One region of the Roseateles sp. FW305-36 genome, then DNA from elsewhere that is predicted to be linked to it. Evidence: predicted binding sites of a transcription regulator. Region 1 holds the regulator's gene; each other region holds the start of a gene.
The links. The regulator FNR, encoded in region 1, switches genes on or off when oxygen is low (the NO sensors DNR and NnrR bind a similar motif). The targets are predictions, from matches to a motif close to TTGATNNNNATCAA.

Region 1 (7,684 bases):
GCCCGCGCATGGCCGAGGTGCTGGCCGAGGCGCGGCTGGTGGCCGGGACGGACGCCAGCGTGCTGATCGCCGGCGACAGTGGCAGCGGCAAGGAGCTGCTGGCTCGCGCCATCCACCAGGCCAGCCCGCGAGCGGCCAAGCCCTTTGTCGCCGTGAACTGCGCGGCCATTCCCGAGGCCCTGCTGGAGTCCGAACTCTTCGGCCATGTGAAGGGCGCCTTCACCGGCGCCCAGGGGCATCGACAGGGCCTGATTCCGGCGGCCGAAGGCGGCACCGTCTTCCTCGACGAGATCGGGGACATGCCGCTGGCCCTGCAGGTCAAGCTGCTGCGCGTGCTGCAGGAGCGCGTCGTGCGGCCGGTGGGCAGCAACGAGGCCGTGCCCGTGGACGTTCGCGTGCTGTCCGCCACCCATCGCGACCTGGAGCTGGCCATGGCCGAGGGCGGGTTCCGGCCCGACCTCTATTACCGGCTCAACGTCGTGCAGCTGCGCCTGCCGCCGCTGGCGGAAAGGCGCGAGGACATCGCGCTGCTGGCCCAGCACTTCCTGCTGACCCTGGCCGGGCGGCATCGCAAGCCAGTGCGAGGCTTTGCGCCCGACGCCCTCGACGCGCTCGTGACGGCCCCATGGCCGGGCAATGTGCGCCAGCTCTTCAACGTGGTGGAGCAGGTCTGCGTGCTGGCCACCGCGCCGCTGGTGCCGTTGGCCCAGGTGCAGCGCGCCCTGCAGATGCCGCCGACCGCAGTGCTGAACTATCAGCATGCCAAGCAGCGCTTCGAGCGCGACTATCTGAACCAGCTGCTGAAGCTGACCTCGGGCCAGGTGGCCGAGGCCGCCCGCCTGGCCGACCGCAATCGCACCGAGTTCTACCGCCTGCTGCAGAAGCATGGCCTGGACCCGCAGCTGTTTCGCGGCGACGCCGCCCCCTAGCCCAGCCGTCGCAGTCTGGCGACAGGACGTTGTCAGATGGATCAAGCACTTAGGCCGCTGCCGCAGGGGAGGCGTCGCCACCCGGCGACAAAACGTGCGCCTCGCGACCCTCGTCATGCGTGAGTTCTCCGGCAAGTGCTTGATCTGCAAGGGAAACCGCAAGCTGGCACAGGCCTTGCGCTAAGGCGGAGGTGGCGCCGCCCGGTGCCGCTTTCGATTCACGCATCTCAGGAGATTCCGCATGCGACAAACCTCGACCTTCGCCCGACTGCTGACCGCCGCCCTGATGGCGGGTGCCGCGACCGCGAGCTTCGCGGCCGACCAGGCACCGGCGCCCTCCACCGCGCCGGCCGAACAGGTCGCGCAGGCACAGCCGGCCGGTGATGCCGCCATCGCCAGTCAGGCCCAGGCCGCCCTGCAAAAGGACAAGGACCTGCAAGCCCTGCCGTTGACCGTCAGCAGCACGAGTGCTGGCGTGATCGTCCTGAAGGGCGCTGCACCCACCGCCGACCTGGCCCAGAAGGCCGTTCAGCTGGTGCAGGCCGTGCCCGGCGTGAAGGAAGTGCGTAACGAGATCAAGGTCGGCTGACTGCTGTTCGTCCTCTGATCTCGAGGCCCCGCGCGCCCCCGCGGGGCCTTTTTTGCGCCCGCCAACCGGGCACCAGTATTTCGGGCCGAGCGCTGGGCCGTTCCCGAGCCGGCCCGTCTGGCGATGTGCTTGCGGTTCAAGGCCGCAAGCATCGCCGTCCCCTCGGGGGACCGACTGGGGTTGCCTGCGTTCAGCAAGGCAAGACCAGGCGAGGGGCGTCAGGCCTGGCTGTTGTTGACCAGGGCCTGCAGGCCGTCCTGATCGAGGATGCGCAGCTGGCGCTGCCTGACCTCCAGCAGACCGTCTTCGTGAAAGCGCGAGAAGGCACGGCTGACGGTCTCGAGCTTGAGGCCGAGGTAGCTGCCGATCTCTTCGCGCGTCATGCGCAGCACCAGGCTGGAGGCCGAGAACCCGCGGGCCCGCAGGCGCTGCGTCAGGTTGAGCAGGAAGGCCGCCAGCCTCTCCTCGGCGCGCATATTGCCGAGCAGCAGCATGACGCCATGGTCGCGCACGATCTCGCGGCTCATGATCTTGTGGAACTGGTGCTGCAGCACGCTGAATTCGCGCGACAGGTCCTCCAGCTGGGCGTAGGGAATGACGCACACCGACGAGTCCTCCAGCGCGATCGCGTCACAGTGGTGGTGGTCGCTGCTGATGCCGTCCAGGCCGAGCAGTTCGCCGGCCATCTGGAAACCGGTCACCTGGTCGCGGCCGTCCTCGCTGCCGACGCAGGTCTTGAAGAAGCCGGTGCGCACCGCGTACAGCGCTTCGAAGCGCTCCCCGTTGCGGAACAGCGGCTCGCCGCGCGGCACGCTGCGGCGCCGTGCGACGAGGCCGTCCAGGCGCTCCAGGTCCTGGGGCTTGAGGCCGACGGGCAGGCAGAGCTCACGCAGATTGCAGCTGGCGCAGGCGACCTTCAGAGGCTCGATGGCAGTGGGGTCCTTCAGTGGCGTCTGCATGGCTGTCTTTGGGTTGGATCAATTGCCGTCATTCTTGGCGCTGCCCTGCGCTGCACGCTTGACGTGGATCAAGGCCGCGGCCCCGGGGCGACTGCACAGTGGCTGCATGGACGCCGTGACCCACCCAACGCTGGACCCCGAACTGCTCGACGCCAACATCCGGCGCCATGACGTGGCGGGGCCACGCTACACCTCCTACCCGACCGCCGACCGCTTCGTCGAGGCCCACCAGACGCCACAGCACCTGCAGGCCCTGGCCCAGCGCGGCGCAGCCCAGCCGCTGTCGGTGTATGTGCACATCCCTTTTTGCGAGCAGCTCTGCTACTACTGCGCTTGCAACAAGATCATCACCAAGCACCACGAGCGCTCCCAGCCCTATCTGGATTCGCTCGACGTGGAGATGGACCTGGTCGTCGCGGCCCTGGGCGGGCATGCGCCGGTGTCGCAGCTGCACCTGGGCGGCGGCTCGCCGACCTTTCTGTCGGACGCCGAACTCGGCGCGCTGATGGCCTCGCTGCGCCGCCATTTCCGGCTGCTGCCGGGCGCGGAGCTGTCCATCGAGGTCGACCCGCGCACGGTGGACGCCGGGCGCTTGGCGCACCTGCGCCAGCTGGGCTTCAACCGCCTGTCCTTCGGCGTGCAGGACTTCAACGCCGACGTGCAGAAGGCCGTCCATCGCGTGCAGTCTCGCGAGTCGGTGGCGGCGCTGATGAGCGCGGCGCGTGAGCTCGGCTTCGCCTCCATCAGCGTCGACCTGATCTACGGCCTGCCGCTGCAGACGCCGGAGTCCTTCGCCCAGACCATCGCCCAGGTGGCCGAGCTGCGGCCCGACCGCATCGCGATGTATGCCTATGCCCATCTGCCGCAGCGCTTCAAGCCGCAGCGCCGCATCGCCGCAGAGCTGCTGCCGGCGGCCGGCGACAAGCTGACCATGCTGTCGGGCGCCATCAGCTCCCTGCTCGGCGAGGGCTATGCGTACATCGGCATGGACCATTTCGCACTGCCCGACGATCCGCTGGCCGTCGCCAAGCGCCAGGGCCTGTTGCACCGGAATTTCCAGGGCTATTCGACCCAGCCCGACTGCGATCTGATCGGCCTCGGCGTGTCGGCCATCAGCCGCGTCGGCCCCACCTATGCGCAGAACGCCAAGACGCTGATCGAGTACGACGACGCGCTGCGCCAGCACCAGCTGCCCATCCAGCGCGGCCTGGCCCTGACCCGCGATGACCTGCTGCGCCGCGCCGTCATCATGGCCCTGATGTGCCAGGGCCGGCTGGAGTTCGAATCGATCGCGGCGTCCTATCTCGTCGACGTGCCGACCTATTTCGCGCCCGAGCTGGAGCGGTTGCGCCAACTCGCGGACCAGGGCCTGGTCACGCTCGAGCCGGACGCCGTCCAGGTGACGCCGCTGGGCTGGTATTTCGTCCGCGCCGTCGCCATGGTGTTCGACCGCTACTGCCAGACCGACGCCAGCCGCCAGCGCTTCTCCAAGATCCTCTGAAACCGCGATGGACGCCGCGCTGATCGCCTCGGCGACGCTGATGGGCCTGGCCGGCATGCCGCATTGCGCGGCCATGTGCAGCGCGCCCTGCGCCCTGGCTGGCGGGCGGCGCCCGGCACGCCTGCTGGCGGGCCGCCTGCTGGGCTACACCGCTGCCGGCGCGGTCGCGGCTGCGTCGGCCCATGTCCTGGCCAGCGCCACCCAGAGCGTCATGCTGCTTCAGCCCGCCTGGGTCTTGCTGCAGGCGGCCGTGCTGCTGCTTGGGTTGACGCTGCTGGTGCGCGGTCGCATGCCGGTCTGGCTGGGCGCCGTGCGCTGGCGTCCCCAGCCCCGCCATGCCTTCGCCACCGGGCTGGCCTGGGTCGCCTTGCCCTGCGGGCTGCTGCATGCGGCCCTGCTGCTGGCGGGTCTGTCGGGTTCGGTGCTGAGCGGCGCGACGGCGATGGCAGGCTTCGCGCTGGCCAGCACGCCGGGCCTGATCGTTGCGCCGCTGTGGCGCGCGCGCCTGCTCAAACGCGGCACGGGCGGCGAGGTGCTGGCCCTGCGCCTGGCCGGCCTGGCCCTCGTGCTCGGCGCGGCCTGGGCCCTGGGCCACGGGGTCTGGCAACGGGTGATGCTGGCCTGCTAGCCAGCGCGACGGCCGGCCATAAACTCGCCGGGTTTCGTCGTTTCCCCGTCTCTGTCGCGAAAGCTCACTAGCCATGACCCAACACATCCAGGTGCCCGAAGGCGGCCAGAAGATCACCGTCAATGCCGACTTCTCGCTGAACGTGCCCGACCACCCCATCATTCCCTACATCGAGGGTGACGGCACCGGCCTGGACATCACGCCCGTCATGCTGAAGGTGGTGGATGCAGCCGTGGCCAAGAGCTATGGCGGTGCCCGCAAGATCCACTGGATGGAGATCTACGCCGGCGAGAAGAGCACCCGGGTCTACGGCCCGGACGTGTGGCTGCCCGAAGAGACACTGCAGGTGCTGAAGGACTATGTCGTCTCCATCAAGGGCCCGCTGACGACGCCCGTCGGTGGTGGCATCCGCTCGCTCAACGTCGCGCTGCGCCAGGAACTGGATCTCTACGTCTGCCTGCGCCCGGTGCAGTATTTCGACGGCGTGCCCAGCCCCGTGAAGGAGCCCCACAAGGTCGACATGGTCATCTTCCGTGAGAACTCGGAGGACATCTACGCCGGCATCGAGTACGAGGCCGAGAGCGACAAGGCCAAAAAGCTCATCAAGTTCCTGCAGGACGAACTGGGTGTCAAGAAGATCCGCTTCCCGAACACCTCGGGCATCGGCGTCAAGCCGGTCTCGCGCGAGGGCACCGAGCGTCTGGTGCGCAAGGCCATCCAGTACGCCATCGACAACAACAAGCCCAGCGTGACCATCGTGCACAAGGGCAACATCATGAAGTTCACGGAAGGCGGGTTCCGTGACTGGGCCTATGCGCTGGCCCAGAAGGAGTTCGGCGCCCAGCCCATCGACGGCGGCCCGTGGTGCAAGTTCAAGAACCCCAAGACGGGCAAGGACATCACCATCAAGGACAGCATTGCCGACGCCTTCCTGCAGCAGATCATCCTGCGTCCGGCCGAGTACAGCGTCATCGCGACGCTGAACCTGAACGGCGACTACATCTCCGACGCGCTGGCCGCCCAGGTCGGCGGCATCGGCATCGCGCCGGGCGCCAACATGAGCGACTCCATCGCCATGTTCGAGGCCACGCACGGCACGGCGCCGAAGTACGCCGGCAAGGACTATGTGAACCCGGGCTCCGAGATCCTGTCCGCCGAGATGATGCTGCGCCACATGGGCTGGAAGGAAGCCGCCGACCTCATCATCAGCTCGATGGAGAAGGCCATCCTCAGCAAGAAGGTCACCTATGACTTCGCCCGCCTGATGGACGGCGCGACCCAGGTGTCCTGCTCCGGTTTCGGCCAGGTCATGATCGACCACATGGCCTGACGCGCCGCGCTCGGCCCGGTTCCCGTGCTGAACCCCATCGCGGCCCGCGGCGATGGGGTTCTTGCTTTGGGAACCAGCCTTTTGGGCGTCTCGGTATGCTGCGCTGCACCAGCCGAGGAGTAGCCATGGATCTCGACCCGTCAGGCCTTGCCACCCGCCGTGCCGTGCTAGGCGATGCCTACGTTGATGCAGCGCTCGCCAAGGTCACGCCCTTCAGCGAGCCGCTGCAGGAACTGGTCACCCGCCACGCCTGGGGCAACACCTGGCAGCGGCCGGGGCTGGATCTGCGCACCCGTAGCATCGTGACGGTGTCCATGCTGGTGGCCTTGGGCCGGATGCAGGAGCTCAAGACTCATGTGCGCGGCGCGCTGAACAATGGCGTGACGACGGAGGAGTTGCAGGAGATATTCCTGCACGCGAGCGTCTACTGCGGCTTCCCGGCAGCGGTGGATGCCTTCCGTGCGGCGGCCGAAGTCGTCGACGCCGCGTCCGCATGAGCGCGGGCCATGGCGGCTTGATGGTCTAACGCCTAGACTCCGGGCATGCCCGACTACGCCAACACCTACGTTGCCGAAGAACAGCTGCTGATCTACGAGGGGGCAGACTTCGATGAGGTGGTGCTGGCGGATCGCTCAGGCCAGCGCGGTGCCCAGGTATGGTGCTGGACCCGCCGCGAGACCGACCTCGACAAGGCGAGCTGGCTGCGGCTGATCGTGGCCGTCGACGACAAGGATTCGCCCGAGACTGTGGAGCGGGTCAGGAGTGCCTTGAAGCCGCATCCGCTGCCCGATCCCTTCCGCAGGCCCCTGCCGCACTGAACGGCGCCTGAAAAGGAAAACCCCGGCGTAGGGCCGGGGTTTTGGGGCGCCTCGTGGTGCTTCACTCGGCGTCCGGAAAGGGGCATTGCAGGAGGTCAACGCCTAGTATCAGACTGTATAAAAAGATTGCTGAGCTTGCCTTGCTGTTGCATTACGGACTTCACCTGAGCGTGAAAACCCGACGCGGCTGCTAAAAGCAAAAAGGGGCGCCGATGGCGCCCCCTGGGTTGAGCGGCAGCGGATCAGCTGGCCAGCTTCTGCAGGACCGCGTTGAAGGTGGCGCTGGGGCGCATGACCTTGTCCAGCTTGGCCACGTCCGGCAGGAAGTAGCCGCCGATGTCGGTCGGCTGGCCCTGGACGGCCTTCAGTTCTTCGGCGATCTTGGCTTCGTTGGCGGCCAGGGCCTCGGCCACCGGCTTGAAGCGGGCGGCCAGGTCGGCGTCTTCGGTCTGGGCGGCCAGCTCCTGGGCCCAGTAGAGCGTCAGGTAGAAGTGGCTGCCGCGGTTGTCGAGCTCGCCGGTCTTGGGGCTGGGGCCCTTGCCGTTGTCCAGCAGCTTGCCGGTGGCGGCGTCCAGGGTCTTGGCCAGCACGGTGGCCTTGGCGTTCTTGTTCTTCAGGCCCAGGTCTTCCAGGCTGACGGCCAGAGCCAGGAACTCACCCAGCGAGTCCCAGCGCAGGTGGTTTTCTTCCACCAGCTGCTGCACGTGCTTGGGCGCCGAGCCGCCGGCGCCCGTCTCGTACATGCCGCCGCCGGCCATCAGGGGCACGATGGACAGCATCTTGGCCGAGGTGCCCAGTTCCATGATGGGGAAGAGGTCGGTCAGGTAGTCGCGCAGGATGTTGCCGGTGGCGCTGATGGTGTCCAGGCCACGGATGACGCGCTCCAGCGTGTAGCGCATGGCACGCACCTGGCTCATGATCTGGATGTCC
Region 2 (7,684 bases), on a different contig from region 1:
GGCCGCCTGTGGGTGGACACCGGCACCGGCCTGCACCGCCTCATCGACAGTGACGGCAAGAAGGCGCGCTTCGAGGTCGTCGGCGCCTCCGACATCGGCGGTGCCTTCGGCGCCAACCTGCTGTTCGACAAGCAGGGCCGCGTCTGGTCGCAGCGCAATATGTACGACCCGAACAAGGGCGAACGCCGCGAGCTCGGCGCTGCCGACGGTGCCGACCTCGGCACCGGCTGGTTCCGCGCCTACGCCAAGCTGGACGATGGTCGCATGCTGTTCGGCGGCGCCCGCGGCCTGCTGGTCATCGACCCCGACCGCTTCTCGCCCTGGACCTACAAGCCGCCGCTGGTCGTTTCGGAACTGCGCGTGGACGGCGAGGAAAGGCCGCTGCCCGCCGGCGGCGCCGACATCGTGCTGGCGCCCGGCGAGCGCGGCCTGAGCCTGGCCTTCGCCTCGCTGGACTACAGCCAGCCCAGCCGCAACCGCTACCGGTATCGCCTGCAGGGCCTGGATGCCACCTGGATCGACGCCGGCCTGCTGGGCCGCACGGCGGCCTACACCAATCTCGCGCCGGGCTACTACCAGCTGCAGGTGCAGGGCAGCAACCGCGACGGTGCCTGGAGCGTCAACGAGCTCAAGATCGGCGTCAAGGTGCGCGCCGCCTGGTGGCAGACCCGCTGGGCCATGGCCGGGGCCGTCGTCGGCGCCGTGCTGCTGGTGGCCCTCATCGTGCGCATGCGCACCCGCCTGCTGCTGCGGCACCGCCGCGTGCTCGAGGCGCGCGTGCAGGAGCGCACCGTGGAGCTGGAAGCCGCCAAGGCGGCGCTGACGGCCAAGTCCTTCGAACTGGAGGAGGCCAGCCTCACCGACCCGCTGACCGGCCTGCGCAACCGCCGCTTCCTGGACCGCCAGATGCCGGCGGACGCGGCGCTGACGCTGCGCCACTTCGAGCCGCCGGGCGACCTGCCGGCGGTCCGCAACGACGGCGACAACGAGCAGGACCTGCTGTTCTTCCTGATCGACATCGACCACTTCAAGCGCATCAACGATGCCCATGGCCACATGGCGGGCGATGCCGTGCTGATGCAGATGCGCGGCCGGCTGGAGCAGGTCTTCCGCGCCACCGACTACCTGGTGCGCTGGGGCGGCGAGGAGTTCCTCATCGTCGCCCGCGGCACGCCGCGCCGTCGCGCCGCCGAGCTGGCCGAACGGGCCCGCCAGGCCGTCTCGGCCCAGCCCTTCGAGCTGACCGGCGGCCTGAGCCTGGCCATGACCTGCTCGGTCGGGTTCTCGGCCTTCCCGCTGTGCGCCAGCCTGCCGCGCGCGCTGGACTGGCATGCCGCCATCGACCTGGCCGATGCGGCCCTCTACGACGCCAAGGACACCGGCCGCAACGCCTGGGTCGGCCTGCTGGACGCCCGTGCCGGCAGCGAGGACGAACTGCGTCAGGACATCCGCCGGCCGCTGGAAAGCTGGGCGGCGAGCGGGCGGCTGACGCTGCTGCGCTCGAGTCGCGGCTGAGGTGGATCAGCCGCCGGCCTGATCCAGCGCCGGCCCCCACCCCAACGGCGCCGGCAGCGCCGCCAGGATGCGCTGGCGCAGCGGTGCGTAGGCCTCATCCACCGGCTGGCCGGCGCGTTGCGCCAGCGGGTCCTGGTGGCTGCCGAAGGCCTCGTCCAGCTCGGCCCAGTCGTCGGCGCTGAAGATGCGGGCCGCCAGCGGCAGGATCTCGGTTTCCTCGCGCTTCATGTGGCGCAGATAGCGCGCCGCGTAGACCTTGAGCTGCTGCTCGAACTTCTCGCGTCGGGGCTCGCCCATCTGCTCCCAGGCCAGCAGGCTGTGCTGCAGCTCGCGGATGGCGCGCTCACCCTGGGCATGGTCGGCATCGAGGTCGTCCAGCACGTCGCGCAGCTGCGGGGACAGCGCGCGCAGCTTGGGGAACAGCAGCTCGCTTTCCTTGGTGTGATGCAGGCGTTCCGGAAATTCGTCGACGTAGAACAGCATGGCGCGCAGCGCCGTGAAGTCGGGTGGCACGCCGGCGCGGCGCTGGGCATCGAGCAGCAGGGGCAGGGTGCGCAGCATGGCGGCCAGCGCGTCGTGCTCGGCGCGGATGACGCGCACGGCCAGGGGCATGGTCGACGAAGGCATGGTGCGAGCGTCGCGCGTTGTCGGACGGCCGACCTTGCGCTGGATCAAGCCGCCGGAGGGCCCGGCCCGGCTACCCCCGTAAAATCCCTGGTTTTTGCCCTCCCGCCCAAGAAAGCCCCGGCCATGACAGCATCGACCGCCTCCCCCACCCTCATGGCCAACGCGATCCGCGCCCTCGCGATGGATGCGGTGCAGGCGGCCAACTCCGGCCACCCGGGCGCCCCCATGGGCATGGCCGACATCGCCGTGGCGCTGTGGGCGCGTCACCTCAAGCACAACCCGGCCAACCCGCACTGGGCCGACCGCGACCGCTTCGTGCTGTCCAACGGCCACGGTTCCATGCTGATCTACGCCCTGCTGCATCTGACGGGCTATGAGCTGCCCATCGAGGAGCTGAAGGCCTTCCGCCAGCTGCACAGCAAGACCCCGGGCCACCCCGAAGTGGGCATCACCGTCGGCGTCGAGACCACGACGGGCCCGCTGGGCCAGGGCGTCACCAACGCCGTCGGCCTGGCCCTGGCCGAAAAGCTGATGGCGCGCGACTTCAACCGCGAAGGCCATGAGGTCGTCGACCACCACACCTATGTCTTCCTGGGCGACGGCTGCCTGATGGAAGGCATCTCGCACGAAGCGGCCGCCCTGGCGGCCTCGTGGAAGCTGAACAAGCTGATCGCCATCTACGACGACAACGGCATCTCCATCGACGGCCAGGTCGCGCCCTGGTTCGGCGACGACACCGCCAGGCGCTTCCAGGCCTATGGCTGGAACGTCGTCGGCCCGGTGGACGGCCATGACGTCGACGCCGTCGACGACGCCATCGGCAAGGCCAAGAAGAGCGCCGACAAGCCGACGCTGATCATCGCCAAGACCCACATCGGCAAGGGCTCGCCCAACCGCGCCAACACGGCCAAGGCCCACGGCGAGCCGCTGGGCGCCGAAGAAATCAAGCTGACCCGCGAAGCGCTGGGCTGGACGCACGAACCCTTCATCGTGCCGCCCGAGGTCTACAACGCCTGGGACCACAAGTCGGCCGGTGACCGCGTCGAGAGCGAGTGGGACCTGCGCTTCGACGCCTATGCCGAAGCCCACCCCGAACTGGCCGCCGAGTTCCAGCGCCGCATGGCCGGCGTGCTGCCCGCCGACTTCGCGCAGATCGCCGTCGACGCCGTCGTCAAGGCCCATGCCGAAGCCCAGACCGTGGCCAGCCGCAAGGCCAGCCAGCTGGCCCTGGAAGCCTTCACGCTGAAGCTGCCCGAGATGCTGGGCGGCAGCGCCGACCTGACCGGCTCCAACCTGACCAACACGTCCAGCACGCCGGCCCTGCGCATTGACGCCGACGGCACGCCCAACAACGGCCGCCACATCAACTACGGCGTGCGCGAGTTCGGCATGGCCGCCATCATGAACGGCATCGCCCTGCATGGCGGCTTCATCCCCTATGGCGGCACCTTCCTGACCTTCAGCGATTACAGCCGCAACGCCATCCGCATGGCCGCGCTGATGAAGACCCGCGTCATCCACGTGATGACCCACGACTCCATCGGTCTGGGCGAGGACGGCCCGACCCACCAGTCCATCGAGCATGTCGCCAGCCTGCGCCTGATCCCGGGCCTGGACGTCTGGCGCCCGGCCGACACGACCGAGACCGTCGTCGCCTGGACCATGGCCCTGGGCAATGCCCAGCGCCCCAGCCTGCTGGCCCTGAGCCGCCAGAACCTGGCCTACTCGCCCAAGACCAATGTCGACGAGATCGCCAAGGGCGCCTATGTGCTGGCCGAGCCTGCCAAGGGCAAGGCCCAGGCCGTCATCATCGCCACCGGCTCCGAAGTGCAGCTGGCCATGGCCGCCAAGGCCCTGCTGGCCGAACAGGGCGTCAAGGTGCGCGTCGTCTCCATGCCGTCGACCAATGTCTTCGACCGCCAGGACAAGGACTACAAGAAGAGCGTGCTGCCCAAGGGCCTGCCGCGCGTCGCCGTCGAGATGGGCGTCAGCGACTTCTGGTGGAAGTACGGCGTGGACGCCGTCGTCGGCATCGACAGCTTCGGCGAATCGGCCCCGGCCGGCGTGCTGTTCAAGCATTTCGGCTTCACGCCGGAGAACGTCGCCGCCACCGTCAAGGCGGTGCTGAAGAAGAAGTGATGCGGTTGGATGGCTGCCAGCCATCCGACAGAAGGCACCAGGCCGCATCTGCGGCCTTTTTTTCGCCGGTTCGAGGCGCGTCAGCGCCTGGCGCGGTACAAGCCGGGCCACATTCAAACAACGACAGGGAGTTTCTGATGCGCCATCTCGCCACGACCCTTGCGATGGGCCTGTTTTCCTGCATCGCGCAGGCGCAGATGCTCGAGATCGAGCAGGTTGATCAGAAGGTGTTGGCCTGCTTGGTGAACTCGACTCCGGTGCCGGGCTATCCGGCGGCAGACGAAGCGACCCAGCGTTCTGGGCTGGTGCGGCTCAGTCTGAAGTTCACGGCATCGGATCAGGCGCCGAAAGTCGAGATGTTGTTCAGCGATGGTTCTGATGCCATGTTGAGCGCCGTGGATGCCTACGCGCGAAACTATCGTCTGCCCTGTATGGCAGCAGGCGCGCCCCCCGTTCTGGCGGTCCAGGAATTCGGCTTCAAGCCTGGTTCGCCCCTTCCCGGCCTTGCGACCGCACCGCGGGCCGTTGACGCATCGGATGGGCTTGTTCCCTCGGCCAAGGAGTGCATTCGCCAACCCGAGGACAAGCTGCCCTTCCACCAGGACACCTTCAAGAAGGGCGATGTCTCCAATGCCATCTTCGAAGCGAACTTCACGGCGGTGGGGGTCGAACCGGAGGTGAAGGTGCTCTACGCGAGCGTCGGCAGGGCGCAGTTGAATGCGCTGACCTATTACATGCGCCAACATCGGTTGTCCTGCATGCCGGGCGGTGGCAAGCATGCAAGCTTGCAGCGCAGCTTCAGGTACGAGGCCGTCGAAGCGGGTAAGACAACAACCAAATTCAACTTCAAGGAAGCGGTGCCGTTGGCAGCCTTCCTGCGGGGGATCAGAAACATCCAGACCATGCGTGCCGACTTCGATTTCGGCAGCATGTCTTGCCCTTTCCAGGTGGCCTGGACCATGGGCAAGCCGGCGCTGGACAACAGGGTTGCACAAGTTGGCAAGCGCGACCTGAATCGCACCGGGTTTCTGGACTGGCTGGCGGGGCTGGAGATGAATGCGTCGAACAGCCTTTTTGAGCAACTCGTGGGCCAGACCCTCGTCATCAATGTGCCCTGTGGCCGGCTGGCCTTGGCGCCCCAGGGCGGATGACGGCAGTGAAGGCTTCGCGGCGAGCCAGCCTTCCCTCGCCGCATCGCTGACTCGCGGGACAGGGAGGGCGCTGTTTGCCGGGACAATCGAGACGCGTAATAGAGCGCAAGCGGGCGGGTGCGGCAGGCTGGTGGGTTCAAGTACGCGACGCCCCTCATACGGGTCGCCGGCGGTCCGGCGGGACTCAGCGGCTTGGACATCAAGCGTTGAAATCGCGCTGAAACCACCCGGCCGCGCGAATCGCCGAGAATCGCGCCCGCACAGAATTTTTATCCTCCTGGAGACTGTTCCATGACCATCAAGATCGGCATCAACGGCTTCGGCCGCATCGGGCGCATGGTGTTCCGTGCCGCCGTGGCGAATTTCAAGGACATCGAGGTCGTCGCGATCAACGACCTGCTCGAGCCCGACTACCTGGCCTACATGCTGAAGTACGACTCGGTGCACGGCCGTTTCGACGGCGAGGTTTCGGTGGACGGCAACACCCTCATCGTCAACGGCAAGCGCATCCGCCTGACCGCCGTCAAGGATCCGTCCGAGCTGAAGTGGGCCGAGGCCGGCGCCGACGTGGTCATCGAAGCCACCGGCATCTTCCTGGACAAGGCCGGCGGCGAGAAGCACCTGGCCGCAGGCGCCAAGAAGGTCATCTTCTCGGCCCCGTCCAAGGACGAGACGCCGATGTTCGTCTTCGGTGTCAACCACACCAAGTACGCCGGCGAAGCCATCATCTCCAACGCGTCCTGCACGACCAACTGCCTGGCCCCGCTGGCCAAGGTGCTGAACGACAAGTGGGGCATCAAGCGCGGCCTGATGACCACCGTGCACGCTGCCACCGCCACGCAGAAGACCGTGGACGGCCCGAGCAACAAGGACTGGCGCGGCGGCCGCGGCATCCTCGAGAACATCATCCCCAGCAGCACCGGCGCCGCCAAGGCCGTCGGCAAGGTCATCCCCGAGCTGAACAAGAAGCTGACGGGCATGAGCTTCCGCGTGCCGACGAGCGACGTGTCGGTCGTCGACCTGACCGTCGAGCTGCTGAAGGACGCCAGCTACGAAGAGATCTGCGCCGAGTTCAAGGCCCAGAGCGAAGGCGCGCTGAAGGGCGTGCTGGGCTACACCGAGGACAAGGTCGTCGCGACCGACTTCCGCGGCGACGCCCGCACCTCCATCTTCGACGCCGACGCCGGCATCGCCCTGGACGGCACCTTCATCAAGGTCGTGTCCTGGTACGACAACGAGTGGGGCTACTCCAACAAGGTCCTCGAGATGGTCCGTGTCGTGAACGGCTGAGCCGTCTGACCCCGGCATGAAAGCCCCACTTCGGTGGGGCTTTGGCGAACCCTGCAAAACGTCCCGTTTTGCAGGGTTTCTGCTTTCTTGCGCCCCACATTTGTTTGCGATTGCTTCCCTGACGGACCCCTAAACTGGTTGCCCGTCCCGTACGAGCTCGCCGTCATGAAGTCCCTGCGTCCGCTGTTGATCGCTCTCCTGGCCGCGCTGGCCCTCCCGGTCCTGGCCCAGGCGGCGGAACCCGAAGCCCGCGTCATCGTGCGCTTCAAGCCCCAGGCCGACAGCGTGCGCGCCAAGGCCCTCGGCGCGCGGGCGACGCGGGGCGAGGCCCGCGAGGTTGCGCAGACGCGTGCGACGGCCCTGGGCCTGCGCACCGGCCACCGCCTGGCCGCCGGCATCAGCCTGGACGAACGCACCCATGTGGTCGTCGCCAGTGGCATGACGAGTGCCCAGCTGGCCCGGAGGCTGGCGGCGGACGGCGAGGTCGAGATGGCCGTCGTGGACCAGCGCCGCAAGATCGTCAGGTTGCCCAACGACCCCCTCTTCGGTGGCGCCGACGTGAATGCCGAGTCGACGGTGGGCGGCGTGCAGGCCCGCACCATCGACCAGTGGTATCTGAAGAAGCCCAGCAGCACGCCGGGCCAGGTCGTGTCCAGCATCAACGCGCCGGCCGCCTGGGACACGACGACCGGCACGGCCACCACCATCGTGGCCGTGATCGATACCGGCGTGCGCATGGACCACCCCGACCTGGCGGGCCAGTTCGTCACCGGCTACGACATGATCGGCTTCGGCAATCCGGGCGCGGCGTCGACGGTCATCGCCAACGACGGCGGTGGTGCCGATGCCGACCCCTCCGATCCCGGCGACTGGGTCAGCCAGGCCGACATCAACGCCGGCACGATCAACGGCTGCACCAGCGACGACATCGGCAACAGCTCCTGGCATGGCACCCGCGTGTC
Region 3 (7,684 bases), on a different contig from region 1:
TGCAAAAGGACGCTGCGGAGCGAGCCCAGATCCTCAACAACCTGCCCAAGCCGCCCGGCCTCTTGATGAGCACCGTGCTGACCGACGACAAGATCAGGTTCAGCTCGGGCCGCGCCCAGCTCACCGAGCAGGCCGGCCAGGAACTCGATCAGCTCGTCGCCAAGCTCAAGGCCGACAACCAGCCGGTGTACATCGAGATCCAGGGCCACACCGACTCGACCGGCAGCGACGCCGTCAACCAGCAGCTGGGCCTCCAACGGGCCGAAGCCGTGCGCCTGCACCTGTCCCGCGCCGGCCTGCCGCTGGCGCGCATGTCGACGATCAGCTATGGCGAATCGGCGCCCCTGGCCGACAACCGCACGCGTGAAGGCCGCAGCACGAACCGGCGAGTTCAGTTGATCGTCATGCGCTGAGCCGACATCGCCAACGACCGCTGCGGGCAGCGGTCGTTGGCCTTCCGCCGTCGGACTACTTCGAGAACCAGCCGGCCACGCGCTGGCGCAGGCGCTCGAAGAAGCCGGCGCGTTCCACGTCGGCGAGCGCAACGATGGGGGCCTCGCCGAGTTGCTTGCCGTTGGCCGTGGCGACGATCTTGCCGATCACGGTGCCCTTGGCGATGGGGGCCTCGAGGGCCGGGTTCAGCGAGACCGCGGTCTGGACGCCGCCCGCCTGGCCCTTGGGCACGACCAGGGTCCAGGCCTGCGCAATGCCGGCATTGACGCTGGGCGCCACGCCATAGGTGACCTTGGCGCTTGCCAGCGTCGCGCCGGCCTGCGCGGGCGTCGCTTCCTCGAAGTTGGCGTAGCCCCAGTTGAACAGCACGCGGGTCTGGTCGGCGCGGGCCTGCTTGCTGTCGGCGTTCATGATGACCGAGATCAGGCGCATGCCGTTGCGCTTGGCCGAGGCGGTCAGGCAGTAGCCCGCCTCTTCCGTGTGCCCGGTCTTGAGACCGTCGACCGTGGGGTCGGTGTAGAGCAGCGCATTGCGGTTGCCCTGCTTGATGCCGTTGTAGGTGAATTCGCGCTCGGCGTAGATGGGGTAGTACTCGGCGCTGTTGCGGATGATGGCGGCCGCCAGCACGGCCAGGTCGCGGGCCGAGGCCTTGTTGTTGGGGTCGGGCAGGCCGGCCGAATTCGCGAACTGGGTCTTGCCCATGCCCAGCTTCTTCGCCTCGGCGTTCATCATCGCCACGAAGCCGGACTCCGAGCCGCCGATGTGCTCGGCCAGGGCCTTGGAGGCGTCGTTGCCACTGGCGATGACCACGCCGCGCAGCATGTCCATCAGGGAGGCCTGCGTGTTGAGGGGCACGAACATGCAGCTGTCGCCGTCCTTGCCGCCGCGGCACCAGGCGCTCTCGCTCATGGTGACGGGATCGGTGGGCTTGAGCTTGCCGTTCTTGAGGCCCTGCTCCACCAGGTAGCTGGTCATCATCTTTGTCAGCGACGCCGGCGGCAGCGGCTCGTCGGGGTTGGACGAGGCCAGGACCTGCCCGGTGTTGAAATTCATCAGCACCCATGCCTTGTTGGTGAGGACCGGCACCGACTGGCCGTTGGCGTCGGTGGTCATGGCCTGTTCGGCGGCTGCGGCAGGCTTGTGCTGCTTGTGCGCCGCAGCGCGCGGCTTGGCGTGCTGGGCGCTGAGGGCTGTGAGGGGCGCTGCGACGAGGAGGGCGCTGGCAAGGACGACGGGGAGCAGAGGAGCGGAGGGGAAGCGGGAATTCATTGAGAGATGCATTTTCAAGAAGGCGACGGCCCGAGGCATGTTAGGGCCCGACAACCGACAAGGGCGTAACGACGCCCGATCGCGCATTGCGCCAGGTAACCCGGCCGATTGTCGCGGCCCGGCACGGCCCGGGGTTTACCCGCCGTCACTTCGGTCAGCCCGTCCATCCAGGGCGACACTGCCCGCTTCTCCTCCAATGCGCCCCTTCCTCCCATGAAGCGTCTGCCTCTTCCCCTCGTCCTCTGCCTCGGCCTGGCCCTGGGCGGCCGGGCCCTGCACGCCGAGCCGCTGCCCGCCGTCTGGAACCTGACCCCCCTCTATGCCAGCGACGCCGACTGGGAGGCCGCTCGCAAGGCCCTGCTGGCCGACCTGCCCAAGCTGGCGGCGCTCAAGGGCACGCTGGGCAAGAGCGCGCAGAGCCTGCGGGCCGGGCTGGACACCCTCAGCGCGGCCAATCTGCGCTACGACCGGCTGCGCGTCTACGCCAGCATGAAGCAGAGCACCGACAACCGCGACAACAAGAACCAGGAGCACAGCGGCCTGGCAGCGCAGCTGGGTGGTGAGTACAACAGCACCATCGCCTGGCTGGAGCCGGAGATCCAGGCGCTCAGCGAAGCCAAGGTGGCCGCCTTCCTGAAGGCCGAGCCGGGCTTGAACAAGCACGCCGAACACCTGCGCAACAGCCTGCGCCAGGCCAGGCACACGTTGAGCGCCCAGAGCGAAGCCGTGATTGCCGCGCTGGCCCCGGTGCGCAGCGCCACGGGCGATGTGCGCACGTTGCTGTTCAACGCCAACACCCAGTGGCCCGAACTGACGGTCGACGGCAAGACCGAGAAGGTGGACGGCACCAGGTACGGCCTGCTGCGCCAGCACCCGGACCGCGCGGTGCGCAAGCAGGTATTCGACGCCTTCTTCGGTGCCATCGGCCAGTACGAGGACACCTACGGCGTGACGCTGGGCAATGTGGTGCAGGACGACACCACCATGGCCAAGCTGCGCCACTACCCCAGCGCCGTGGCCATGAGCCTGGGCGCCGAGGAAATTCCGGAAGCCGTCTACCGCACCCTGGTGGCCGAGGTGCACAAGGGCCTGCCCACGCTGCACCGCTATTTCAAGCTGCGCCAGCAGATGCTGGGCCTGCCGGACCTGCACTACTACGACATCTACCCGGCCCTGGTCACGCAGAAGAAGGAATACAGCCTGGACGATGCCGCGGCGCTGACGCTGGCCGCCACCCAGCCGCTGGGCGAGGACTACCAGAACCTGCTGAAGGCCACCTTCAAGCTCAACACCATGCATGCCCTGCCGGCACCGGGCAAGAGCGGCGGCGCCTACCAGGACGGCGTCTATGGCGCGCCGCCCTTCGTGTTTCTGAACCACCAGGGCGAGTTCGAGTCGGTCAGCACCTTCGCGCACGAGTGGGGCCACGCCATGCACACGGCCATCGCCAACCGCGCCCAGCCCTACGAGACGGCGGGCTACTCGCTGTTCGTGGCCGAGATCGCCTCCACCGCCAACGAGGTCCTGCTCAGCCACTACATGCGCGGCCAGGCCGGCAGCAAGGAAGAGAAGCTCTACCAGCTCGGCTATGCGCTGGAACGCCTGCGCGGCACCTTCTTCCGCCAGGCCATGTTCGGCGAGTTCGAGCTCAACACCCATGACGCCGCCGCCAAGGGCGAGGCCCTCAACGGCAAGCGCATGACGGAGATCTACTGCAAGCTCTTGAAGGAATACCACGGCGACGCGGCCGGGGTCATGAAGATCGACCCGCTGTACTGCCAGGAATGGGCCTTCATCCCGCACTTCTACCGGCCCTTCTATGTCTACCAGTACGCCACTTCCATCACCGCGGCCCTGCACTTCGCCGAGGACATCCTGGATGGCAAGCCCGGCGCGCGCGACAACTACCTGAAGCTGCTGGCCAGCGGCGGCTCGGTGCCGCCCTACCAGGCGCTGAAGAAGGCCGGCCTGGACATGGCGACCCCGGCGCCCTACCAGGCCGTCATCAAGCGCATGGACAGCATCATGGACGAGATGGAGGCGCTGCTGAAGGCCCGCTGAGCTCAGCTGAAGGCGGCCGCCAGGGCCTGCAGCCCCACCTCGGGGTCGTGCAGGCCCTGGTAGATCGGTGGCACGGGCTTGTCCACGCCGAACAGCCCGTACACCGCGTGCATCGCGCAGTGCACCGAGTACTCCACCGTGTAGACGGTGTCGTCCGGCAGCTCGACGTGCTGGCCCAGGAAGGCGAAGTTGGCGGCGCCGCTGGGCAGCACGCGCGGCCGGTCGGCCGGCTTGCGGGGCGCGAACATCGCGGAGCCGTAGGGCAGCATCACGGGCGTCACGTCGGTGCCGGCCAGGGCGGCGGCACGGATGTCGCCAAAGCCCAGGTGGTGCAGCAACTCGTCCAGGATCTCGCGACCGCTGCACTCGGCCATGGGCTTGGCCACGAAGTTGCCCGGCGCGTCGATGAAGAGGCCGTAGCCCCAGGCCGTGAAGGTGTCCGGCGGCATGCCGGGAAAGTGGGGCTGGTGCGGCACGACGAGGGACATCAGCCAGTTGGAGTCCACCAGCGTCATCAGCGCGCCCGTGCCGGGCGAGTTGCCGCTGAAGTCGGCGATGCGGTCCAGCAGCGTGCGGCCGTGCATCGTCAGGGTGAAGGACTCCCACTTGTTGTCGTCGACATTGAAGAAGGTGTGCGGGCGACCGAAGTCGTCGGCCTTCTGGGCCAAGGTCTCCCACAGCGACCAGGCGCCGTCGCGGCGATCGCGGATGAGAGGGGGCGCCTCGCTGTTGCTGCCGTAGGTGGCGTCGGCGGTGATGGAGCCGAGCGTCACGAAGCAGGCGTCGCCAGGCGCCAGGTCGAGGGTGTGGCTGGCCTGGGCCGTCTGCACGTGCAGGCGCGTGGCGCGGCGCTGGGCGGGGTCGCGCTGGTCGAAGTCGATGTCGGTCACGCGGTGGCCGAAGCGCACGTCCACGCCCTGGGCCAGCAGCCAGCGCTGCAGCGGCACGGCGATGGAGTCGTACTGGTTGTAGGGCGTGCGGCGCACCCCGGCCAGGGTATGCATGCGCGGGAACTCCTGCAGGAAGCGCAGGAAGTAGCGCCGCAGTTCGATGGCGCTGTGCCAGTCCTGGAAGGCGAAGGTGGTGCGCCACATCTGCCAGAAGTTGCTCTGGAAGAAATGCGGCGAGAACATCTCGTCGATGCGTCGCGCGCCCAGCAGGGCTTCGGGCATGGCCAGCAGCCGCGTCAGCTCGGCGCGGTCGCGGCCGTCGAGCCCGTAGTGGCGTGCGTCGATGATGCGCGGCCCCTGGCCGATGAGGCGGGCGTGCGCCTCGGTGCGGACGCTGGCGTTGAAGGCGTCGATCTCCTGCCGCACGCTCATGCCCGGCTGCTCCAGTGACGGGATGCCGTCCAGCAGGTTCCACAGGCATTGATAGACCTCGTCGCACAGCATGCGCCCGCCACGGGTCACGTAGCCGGGCTGGGTGGGCGAGGCACTGCCATCCAGGCAGCCGCCGGCGATGCCGAGTTCTTCGAGGATGTGGATGCGCTGGCCGGGCATGCCGGCGTCGCGGATGAGAAAGCTGGCCGCGGCCATCGAGGCGATGCCGCCGCCGACGAGCCAGACGTCGGCATTCTTGGGGTCGAGCATGGGTGACACGCGGCGCGGGCCGCGCAAAGCAGAATGTGCGTCGACTCTAGGCAGCCCGTGGCGGGCCGGCACTGATCCGCGTCAAGGCGGCGACGGATGCGGGAGGGCTCTCCAAAGAACCTGCCGCGCCGAGCGTCAGCGCGCGACGATCATGCGCACGCCCAGGCCGATGAACACGGTGCCCGCCAGTCGGTCCAGCCACTGACCCACGCTCGGCCGGCGGTTCAGCCAGGCGCCCACGGCGCCCGAGAAATAGCCGAGCAGGCCGAACAGCACGACGGCCTGCACCGTGAACACCAGGCCCAGCAGGCCGAGCTGCCACTCCACATCGCCCTGCGAGGCGACGACGAATTGCGGCAGGAAGGACAGGAAGAACAGCACCACCTTGGGGTTGATGGCGTTGGCGACCAGGCCCTTCACGAAGAGTTGGCGCAGCGGCGTGCCGTCGCCGTCGTCGACCCCCACCCGCACCGCGCCGGCATGCCGCCAGGCCTGCACGCCCATCCACACCAGATAGACGCCGCCGGCCACTTTCAGCACCGTGAAGGCGACGGGCGATGCGGCCACCAGGGCGCTGACGCCGATGACGGCCAGCAGGGTGTGGCTCAGGCAGCCCAGCGCACAGCCCAGCCCGAAGGTCATGCCCGCCCGCCGGCCGCGGGACATGCCCATGCTCAGCACCATCAGGTTGTCGGGGCCGGGCGTGGCGGTCAGCACCAGGGCGGTGGCGAGGAAGGCGAGGGTCTGGGGCGTGCTCAGCATGAGGCGATGCTAAGCGCTTGGCTCATCCATATTGACTACGCGCCCGGGCCGGCAGTCGGGCTATGGATGGACGCTCGCGGAAGCCGCGGCGTAGCATCGCCGCTCACCCGTGGCAGGTCGCGCTGCACTCCGCAAACGCGGCCCTGCGTCCGGTATTGGAGGTCCCCATGAGCTATCACCTGGAAGGTCGGCTGCTCGAGGTCTGCAATTGCCGAGTCCTCTGCCCCTGCTGGATCGGCGAGGACCCCGACAACGGAACCTGCGACACCATCATCGCCTGGCGCATCGACAAGGGCACGGTCGACGGCGTCGACGTCGGCGGCAACACGATTGCGGCGGTGGCCCATGTGCCGGGCAACATCCTGCAGGGCAACTGGACGGCAGCGATCTTTGTCGACGACAAGGCCTCCAAGGCGCAGGAGGATGCCCTGCTCAAGGTCTACACCGGCCAGGCCGGCGGGCCGGTTGCCGACCTTGCCAAGCTGATCGGCACCGTGGTGTCGGTGGAGCGCGCGCCCATCCAGTTCGACGTGACCGGCGGCAAGGGCACGCTGGCCATCGGCAAGGACTACTACGCCGAGCTCGAGCCCTATCTCGGCGCCACCGGCGGCCAGACGACGCTGTCGGACACGGCGTTCTCCACCGTGCCGGGCGCGCCGGTGTTCGTCGGCAAGGCGCCGACCTACCGCTCCAAGAACGCCAAGATCGGCATCGACGTGGATATCAAGGGCCACAACGCGCTGCAGAGCACCTTCGTCTTCGATGCCTGAGCCACGCCGTCGGGCCGGCCCATGGTCGACGCCGCGCGCCACCGCCGCGTGTTCCTGCCGGTGCTCGTCGCTCTCGTCGCGCTGGCCTGGCTGGCGCTGTGGGCCTGGGCGAGCTCGCCCTATGGCCGCTACATGGACCATGGCGACTGGACGGCCTCGGGGCCGGTCGCCGCCCTGTGCCGCGCGATCCCGGCGGGCAGCGTCGTCGTGCCCGCCGTGCTCTACGGCGCGGCCTGGATCCTGATGACGCTGGCCATGATGCTGCCGACCACGCTGCCGCTGTTCACGGCCTTCGACCGGCTGGCGTCGCAGCGGCCCGACCGCGGCCGCCTGCTGACCCTGCTCGGCCTGGGCTATCTGGCCGTCTGGGGCGGCTTCGGGCTGCTGGCCCACGCCGTGCACGCGGTGCTGCTGGCCTGGGTGGCCGGCGTTCCGCTGCTGTTCCTGAATGGCTGGATGATCGGCGCCGCCATCATTGCCGGCGCCGGCGCCTTCCAGTTCAGCTCGCTCAAGCACCGCTGCCTGGAGAAATGCCGCACGCCGCTGAGCTTCGTCATGGAGCATTGGAGGGGCCGGGCGCAGGCTTGGCAGGCCTTTCTGCTCGGGGCTCACCACGGGCTGTTCTGCGTCGGCTGCTGCTGGGCGCTGATGCTGCTGATGTTCGCCGTCGGCGCCGGCAGCCTGGGCTGGATGCTGGCGCTGGCCGCCGTCATGGCCATCGAGAAGAACCTGCCCTGGGGCCGGCGCCTGAGCGCGCCGCTGGGTATGGCGCTGCTG
Region 4 (7,684 bases), on a different contig from region 1:
GATCGCCGAAGCCCTCGGCGAAGCCGGCGCCAAGATCATGCTGACCTCGCGCAAGGCGGCTGACCTGGAAGAGGCTGCCGCGCACCTGCAGGCGCGCGGCATCGATGCACGCTGGATCGCTGCCGACGCGGCCAAGGAAGAGGACGCCCAGCGCGTCGTCATGGAGACCATGGAGCGCCTGGGCCAGATCGACATCCTCGTCAACAACGCCGGCGCCAGCTGGGGCGCCCCGGCCGAGGAGCACCCCATCGAGGCTTGGGACAAGGTCATGGACCTCAACATCCGCAGCCTGTTCGTGTTCGCGCAGGCCGTGGCCAAGGCCAGCATGATCCCGCGCAAGTCGGGCCGCATCATCAATGTGGCTTCCATCGCCGGCCTGGGCGGCAACTCGGCGGTCATGAAGACCATCGCCTACAACACCAGCAAGGGCGCCGCCGTGAACTTCACGCGCGCGCTGGCCGGCGAATGGGGCCAATACGGCATCACTGTCAACGCGCTGGCGCCGGGCTTCTTCCCGAGCAAGATGACCAAGGGTCTGCTGGCGGCGGTCGGCGAGGAAAAGATGGCTGCGCATGCGCCACTGAACCGCATCGGCGATGACGACGACCTCAAGGGCGCGGCCCTGCTGTTCGCCTCGCGCGCCGGCAAGCACATCACCGGCCAGATTCTGGCGGTGGACGGCGGAGTCTCAGCGATTCACGGGGGATGATCGGGGCATGGAGTTCCCAGTTCACATCCCCTTCGTCAAGCAACTCGGCTTCACGCTGCATTCCGTCGGCGACGGCGAGGCCGAGCTGAGGCTGACGATCAGCGAGCAGCACCTGAACTCCTGGCGCGTGGCTCACGGCGGCGTCGTGATGACGCTGCTGGACGTGGCCATGGCGCATGCCGCGCGCAGCGTGAACCGGCACCTGCCCGACCTCGGGCCGGGCGTGGTCACGGTCGAGATGAAGACCAGCTTCATGCGCCCCGGGGAGGGCGAACTGCGGGCGGTGGGCAAGCTGCTGCACCGTTCCACGACCATGGCCTTCTGCGAGGGCTCGGTCTTCGGCGCGGACGACAAGCTCTGCGCCCATGCCACGGGGACGTTCAAGTACCTGCGGGCCCTGCCGGCCGGGCGGCAACTCAAGCCCCTGGGTGGGGAAGGCGACTGAAGGAATCCCCGCATCGCTCTCGGGATTGAGCGGAGATTCTGAAACGACGTTCCAATATTTGGCACAATAGCGCCAGCGTCTGCGTCCCTCCCGGGGCGCGCGGTTGGCCAGGTGGACGCGGACCATGCCGTCCCACCCCGAACACCTGGCATGACGGCCTGCGCTCGAGCCCCTCTGGCTTGAGCGACCCGAGCCCCTGCACCGGGCGGTCCCTGAGCCGCCTTTGCCCTCATTCCGCCCGAAAGCCACCCGCCATGAAGATCGCCCTCATCATCGAGAACAGCCAGGCCGCCAAGTCCGAGATCGTCCACAACGCCCTCAAGACCGTCGCCGAGCCGCTGGGCCACAGCGTCCACCACTACGGCATGTACACGCCCGAGGACAAGGCCTCGCTGACCTATGTGATGAACGGCCTGCTGGCCGGCATCCTGCTGAACTCCAAGGCCGCAGATTTCGTCGTCACCGGCTGCGGCACCGGCATGGGCTCCATGCTGGCCTGCAACTCCATGCCCGGCGTGTTCTGCGGCCTGGTCATCGACCCGACCGACGCCTTCCTGTTCGGCCAGATCAACGACGGCAACTGCATGTCCATGCCCTATGCCAAGGGCTTCGGCTGGGCCGCCGAGCTGAATCTGCAGGACTGCTACCGCAAGCTGCTCGAGAACGAGCGCGGCGCCGGCTATCCCAAGGAGCGCGCCGCCATCATGGCCAAGAACCGCGGCATCCTGAAGGACCTCAAGGCCGCTTCCTGCAAGGACATGCTGACCACGCTGAAGGCCGTCGACCAGGACCTGCTCAAGGCCGCCGTGTCGGGCGAGAAGTTCCAGGAACTGTTCTTCACGAACTGCCAGGACGACGCCATCGCTTCGCACATCAAGACTGTCCTGAAGTCCTGATCTGCCTCGCGACGGTCTCGCGGGCTGCGAGACTGTCGCGATGCCTGCTGCTCCACCCCACCTCACGCTGCGCACGCTGACGCGCGGCGACGGCCTGCTCGGGCTGCGGCCGCGCGGCCCGCTGGGCCCGCGGGGCGAGCAGGTGACGGTGGCAACGCTGGCCGCGCGTGATGCCGACGCCGAACAGGTATTGCTGAAGCTCGGCCTCATCGCCCTCGACCCGGCGCTGCTGCAATGGCGGGGCTCGCCGCCGGTGCTGGGCGGCGCCTCCCTCTGGACCCTGGTCCAGGAAGAATTCTTCGGCGATTTCCACGCCGACAAGCTGCCCGAGCTGCAGGCCTTGGGCTGGCAGGTCACGACCGAGCCGGGCTTTGCCCATCACAGCCAGTTCGTCAGCGGCTGGCAACTGGGTCTCACCGAAGAAGCGCAAGAAGAAGCCCCCAAACCCAACCGCCGCGTCGAAGGCCTGGGCCTGGAGCGCCGCACCGGCGCCTGGCTAGTCAGCCTCGGCATGGAGGTTGACGGCCAGCGCATCGACCTCGCGCCTTTGATGGCCAACCTGCTGCGCCGCGACAAGCGCTGGCTGGACGCCGTCGCCATTGGTGCTATCGAGGACGACGCCATCATCTCGCTGCGCGCGCCCGGCGGCCGCCGCTATCACGCCGTCGCCGCGCCGCTCAAGGCCATGATGTTGGCCCTGCTCGACCTGCTGAAGCCGGTGGAACTGGAGAAGGGCAAGCCGCTTAAGCTCAATGAATGGGACGCCGACCGCATCCGCTGCATCGAGGACGAGTCGCGCGGCCGCTGGCAGATCCATGGCGACGCGGGCTTGAAGGCGCTGGGCCAGCGTCTGCTGGCCGCCGGCGCGCCGACGTCGATGCCGCAGCCCGAAGGTCTGGGCTTGCAACTGCGCCCCTACCAACTGCACGGCCTGGCCTGGCTGCAATACCTGCGCGAACAGAAGCTCGCCGGCATCCTGGCCGACGACATGGGCCTGGGCAAGACGGCCCAGGCGCTGGCCCACATCTGGACCGAGAAGCAGGCCGGCCGCCTGGATCGAGCCGCACTGGTCATCGTGCCGACCTCGCTGCTCTTCAACTGGCAGCAGGAGGCTGCGCGCATCGCGCCTGGGCTCAAGGTGCAGACCTGGCACGGCCCCGACCGCAGCGCCGTTCAGCTCGCCGATGCCGATGTCGTGCTCAGCACCTACAACCTCGTCTGGCGCGATCTGCGCACCCTGTCGGCCCAGCCCTGGCATCTCCTCATCCTCGACGAAGCCCAGGCCGTCAAGAACGCCCAGGCCCGCGCCGGCCGCGCGCTGCGCCGGCTGAACACCAGGCACCGGCTGGCGCTGACCGGCACGCCGCTGGAGAACCACCTCGGCGAGCTGTGGTCGCTGTTCGATCTGCTGATGCCGGGCTTCCTCGGCGACTCGCGCAACTTCGCCCGTCACTGGCGCAAGCCCATCGAGGTGAATCGCGACGGTCCGCGTGCCCGCCTGCTGGCGGCGCGTGTGCGGCCCTTCATCCTGCGTCGCCTCAAGACCGAGGTCGCAACCGAGCTGCCGCCGCTGACCGAACTGGTCAAGCGCGTCACGCTGGTGGGCCAGCAGAAGCAGCTCTACGAGAGCGTGCGCGTCGCGGCCGACCACATGGTGAGGCGCATCCTGGCCCGCGACGGCTTCACGCCCACGAGCCTCATCAGCGTGCTGGACGCCATGCTCAAGCTGCGCCAGGTCTGTTGCGACCCGCTGCTGCTGAAGGCCGTCGAGACGCCGGCAGGTGTGGAACGCGCCAAGCTCGGATGGCTGCGTGAGCACCTGCCTGACTTCGTCGCCCAGGGCCGGCGCCTGCTGGTGTTCTCACAGTTCACCGAGATGCTGGACCTGATCGCCGCGGAGCTGGACGCCTTGAAGCTGGCGCATCTGCGCCTGACCGGCCAGACGCCCGCGTCGCAGCGCGGAGAAGTCGTGCGTCGCTTCCAGGCACGCGAGGAGCCCATCCTGCTGGCCAGCCTCAAGGCCGGCGGCGTCGGCCTCAACCTGACCGCTGCCGACACCGTCATCCACGTCGACCCCTGGTGGAACCCGGCCGTGCAGGCCCAGGCCAGCGCGCGGGCCCACCGCATCGGCCAGGATCAGCCGGTCTTCGTCTACCAGCTCGTCGCCCAGGGCAGCATCGAGGAGCGCATGCTGGAGCTGCAGGCGCGCAAGAAAGCGCTGGCCGACGGGCTGCTGGGCAGCGACGACGGCGCGATGCTGGCCAAGTTCACGGCGCCGGAGCTGGATCTGCTGCTGGCGCCGCTGCAGGACGAGGGCTGAGCGCCCGCTGCCGCTGATCCCTTGGATGCAAGTGATCAGGCTTTGACTTGACGGAAATCAAAGGGCCTTGGCTGCCCCCTCCTCAGAATCTGCATACCAAATGCATGTTCAAGAGGAGCAGTCATGGCATTGACGAGCTACGGCACCAAGATCGACCTGCGCCCGCTGGCCCCCCGCGAGCGGCATCCTTTGATCTTCAACACCTTTCGCAGCCTGGACGCCGGTGAATCGGTCGAACTGATCAACGACCACGACCCCGGGCCGCTGCTCGACCAGTTCCGCGCCGAATGGCCCGGCCGTTTCGCCTGGGACGACGTGCAGCGCGGTCCCGACGTCTGGCGCGTGCGCATCGTCAAGCTCGCCGCCCACGGCGACGGCCGCTGCTGCGGCTCCTGCGGCGGCGCCTGATCGCAAGCAATTTCCCCCACTACAAGGGCACATCATGAAAAACGCAAGCAGGCTCTGGCGCTGGCTAGGCCTCATCTTCGTCCTGTCGTTCGGAGCCTTGGGCTACCTGGGCTGGCAGATCTATCTCTCGGCACCGCCCATCCCCAAGCAGGTCGTGACGACCGAGGGCGAGGTGCTGTACACGGCCGAGCAGATCCAGCTCGGCCAGCAGGCCTGGTTGTCGGCCGGTGGCCAGCAGCTCGGCACCGTCTGGGGCCATGGTGCCTATGTCGCACCGGACTGGTCGGCCGACTGGCTGCACCGCGAGGCGGTGGCGCTCGGCGCCCTGCGCGCGGCTGAGCAGCAGCAGGGCGGCAAGGCGCTGACCGGCGTCGAGCAGGCCGCTGTCGAGCAGGTGGTGCGCGAGGAACTGCGCCGCAACACCTATGACGACAGCAACGGCACCGTGAAGGTCACGCCGGCGCGCGCCAAGGCCATCCGCGAGGTGGCGGCGCACTACGAGGGCCTGTTCGGCACCGATCCGCGCCTGGACAAGCTGCGCGAGCAGTACGCCATGACCTCGGGCAGCCTGCCTGACGCCGAGAACCGCCAGGCCCTGACCGCGTTCTTCTTCTGGTCGGCCTGGGCCGCCGTGACGGACCGCCCGAACGAACCCGGCCTGTCCTACACCAGCAACTGGCCGCATGAGCCGCTGGTCGGCAACACCATGAGCGCCTCGGCTGCGATGTGGTCGATGGTCAGCGTCGTGCTGCTGCTCGCCGGCATCGCCGCCATGCTGTGGCTGCACAAGGGCGATTCGCACGAGGACGAAGCCGCCGTGCCCAAGGCCGACCCGCTGCAAGGCGCCAAGGCCACGCCGTCGATGAAGGCCACGCGCAAGTACTTCTTCATCGTCATCGCGCTGATGCTGCTGCAGATCGGCATGGGCGCCATCACCGCCCACTACGCGGTGGAAGGCCAGTCCTTCTTCGGCCTGCCGCTGGCGCAGATCCTGCCCTACACCATCAGCCGCACCGTGCACACGCAGATCGGCGTGTTCTGGATCGCTACCGCCTGGCTGGCGACCGGCCTCTACGTCGCGCCGCTGCTGTCGGGGCGTGAACCCAAGCTGCAGAAGCTCGGTGTCGACGCGCTGTTCTGGGCGCTGATCATCGTCGTGCTCGGCTCGACCATCACCGGCTGGCTGGGCACGCTGCAACACCGCGGCGTCGACTTCAGCTTCTGGTTCGGCAACCAGGGCCTCGAGTACACGAGCATGGGCCGCTTCTGGCAGATCCTGCTCTTCGTCGGCCTGCTGTTCTGGGTCTTCCTGCTTGGCCGCGCGCTGTGGCCGGCCCTGAAGAAGCCTTCGGAAACCCGCGGCCTGATCGCCATGGTCTTCCTGTCGGCCACCTGCATCGGCGGCTTCTACGCTACCTCGCTGGCCTGGGACCAGCACACCCACTACTCCATGGTCGAGTATTGGCGCTGGTGGCTGGTGCACCTGTGGGTCGAGGGCTTCTTCGAGGTCTTCGCCACCGCGGTCGTCGCCCTGATCTTCACCAACCTCGGCCTCGTGCGGGCAGCTTCGGCCAACCGTGCCATCGTCGCGGAGACCATCGTCTTCCTGTTCGGCGGCATCCTGGGCACGCTGCACCACCTCTACTGGACCGGCACGCCCACCTCGGTGATCGCCGTCGGCTCGGTGTTCTCGGCCCTGGAAGTCGTGCCGCTGACGCTGATCGGCCTGGAGGCCCTGCAGACCTATCGCCGCTCGAAGAACGTCGCCTGGCTGGGTGCCTACAAGTGGGTCATCATGTCCTTCGTCGCCGTCGGCTTCTGGAACACCGTCGGCGCCGGCCTGCTGGGCTTCGCCATCAACCCGCCCGCCTCGCTGTACTACGTGCAAGGCCTGAACATGACGGCAGCCCACGGCCACGCCGCCCTGTTCGGTGTCTACGGCATGCTGGGCATCGGCCTGATGCTGTTCTGCCTGCGCGGCCTGTATGACCGCGCGCTGCACGCCGACAAGTTCCTGAAGCCCGCCTTCTGGAGCCTGAACATCGGCCTGGCGATGATGGTCTTCATGTCGCTGCTGCCGGCCGGCATCTACCAGGCCTACGAGAGCATCACCAAGGGTCTGTGGTACGCCCGCTCGCCCGAGGTCATCCACTCCAAGCTGATGGAGACCCTGGTGTGGCTGCGCGTGCCAGGCGATATCGTGTTCGCCGCCGGCAGCGTCTTCCTCGCCGTCTATGCCCTCTACCTGCTGCGCCGCCCGGCGAGCCAGCAGCTGCCGACGGGCGCCGCCACCGTGGCGACCCGGCGCTGACCGGCTCGGGGAGGCCTCGGCCTCCCCGTCCAAGGGAATCGGATCATGAAACTCACTGCTTTCACCGACTACAGCCTGCGCGTGCTGATCTACCTGGCCGCCGAGCCCGGTCGGCGCGCCACCGTCGCCGAGATCAGCTCGGCCTTTGCCATCAAGGCCAACCACCTGACCAAGGTCGTCCACCACCTGGGCCGCTGCGGCTGGGTGGAAACCAGCCGCGGCAAGGGCGGTGGCCTGCTGCTGGCGAAACCGGCCGACCACATCAGCGTCGGCAAGGTCGTCCGCGACACCGAAGGCGCGGCCCAGCCCGCCGAATGCTTCTCCGAAGAGCCGAGCGATTGCGCCATTGCCCGCTGCTGCCGGCTCAAGGGCGTGCTGGCCGAGGCCGTGCAGGCCTTCTACGCCGTCCTCGACCGCTACAGCCTGGCCGACATCACGCGCAACCGCGCGGTGCTGGCCGAGGTGCTGCACTTCCACCCGATGGCGGCCGCATGACGGACATCGCCACCTACACCTACGACGGCCCCGAGACCCTGCGCGCGCCCGTGCTGCAGGCGCTGAGCCGCGTCGTCGATCCCGAGGTCGCGATGAGCAT

Region 2: AC3WOE_RS13735 (hemerythrin domain-containing protein) is a predicted target of FNR. The motif match lies at 2,177-2,190, and genes of this name have one in related genera.
Region 3: AC3WOE_RS07900 (oleate hydratase) is a predicted target of FNR. The motif match lies at 5,447-5,460, and genes of this name have one in related genera.
Region 4: AC3WOE_RS28120 (DUF2249 domain-containing protein) is a predicted target of FNR. The motif match lies at 4,418-4,431, and genes of this name have one in related genera.

Annotation. Positions count from the first base shown of each region.
Region 1 covers NZ_JBYSZK010000001.1:232,308-239,991, forward strand. The annotation lists gene AC3WOE_RS01105 (sigma 54-interacting transcriptional regulator) at 1-929, shown strand, start outside; gene AC3WOE_RS01110 (BON domain-containing protein) at 1,171-1,518, shown strand; gene fnr (fumarate/nitrate reduction transcriptional regulator Fnr) at 1,737-2,477, opposite strand; gene hemN (oxygen-independent coproporphyrinogen III oxidase) at 2,584-3,978, shown strand; gene AC3WOE_RS01125 (urease accessory protein UreH domain-containing protein) at 3,986-4,606, shown strand; gene icd (NADP-dependent isocitrate dehydrogenase) at 4,680-5,936, shown strand; gene AC3WOE_RS01135 (carboxymuconolactone decarboxylase family protein) at 6,062-6,433, shown strand; gene AC3WOE_RS01140 (hypothetical protein) at 6,479-6,754, shown strand; gene AC3WOE_RS01145 (NADP-dependent isocitrate dehydrogenase) at 6,997-7,684, opposite strand, start outside.
Region 2 covers NZ_JBYSZK010000006.1:262,738-270,421, reverse strand. The annotation lists gene AC3WOE_RS13740 (diguanylate cyclase) at 1-1,515, shown strand, start outside; gene AC3WOE_RS13735 (hemerythrin domain-containing protein) at 1,522-2,142, opposite strand; gene tkt (transketolase) at 2,266-4,281, shown strand; gene AC3WOE_RS13725 (hypothetical protein) at 4,419-5,432, shown strand; gene gap (type I glyceraldehyde-3-phosphate dehydrogenase) at 5,724-6,722, shown strand; gene AC3WOE_RS13715 (S8 family serine peptidase) at 6,888-7,684, shown strand, end outside.
Region 3 covers NZ_JBYSZK010000003.1:245,306-252,989, reverse strand. The annotation lists gene AC3WOE_RS07915 (OmpA family protein) at 1-413, shown strand, start outside; gene AC3WOE_RS07910 (D-alanyl-D-alanine carboxypeptidase family protein) at 469-1,722, opposite strand; gene AC3WOE_RS07905 (M3 family oligoendopeptidase) at 1,936-3,783, shown strand; gene AC3WOE_RS07900 (oleate hydratase) at 3,786-5,375, opposite strand; gene AC3WOE_RS07895 (LysE family translocator) at 5,511-6,137, opposite strand; gene AC3WOE_RS07890 (DUF1326 domain-containing protein) at 6,305-6,907, shown strand; gene AC3WOE_RS07885 (DUF2182 domain-containing protein) at 6,929-7,684, shown strand, end outside.
Region 4 covers NZ_JBYSZK010000021.1:92,589-100,272, reverse strand. The annotation lists gene AC3WOE_RS28140 (SDR family oxidoreductase) at 1-709, shown strand, start outside; gene AC3WOE_RS28135 (PaaI family thioesterase) at 717-1,154, shown strand; gene AC3WOE_RS28130 (RpiB/LacA/LacB family sugar-phosphate isomerase) at 1,409-2,050, shown strand; gene AC3WOE_RS28125 (DEAD/DEAH box helicase) at 2,091-4,370, shown strand; gene AC3WOE_RS28120 (DUF2249 domain-containing protein) at 4,494-4,778, shown strand; gene AC3WOE_RS28115 (nitric-oxide reductase large subunit) at 4,813-7,089, shown strand; gene AC3WOE_RS28110 (Rrf2 family transcriptional regulator) at 7,135-7,584, shown strand; gene AC3WOE_RS28105 (metal-sulfur cluster assembly factor) at 7,581-7,684, shown strand, end outside.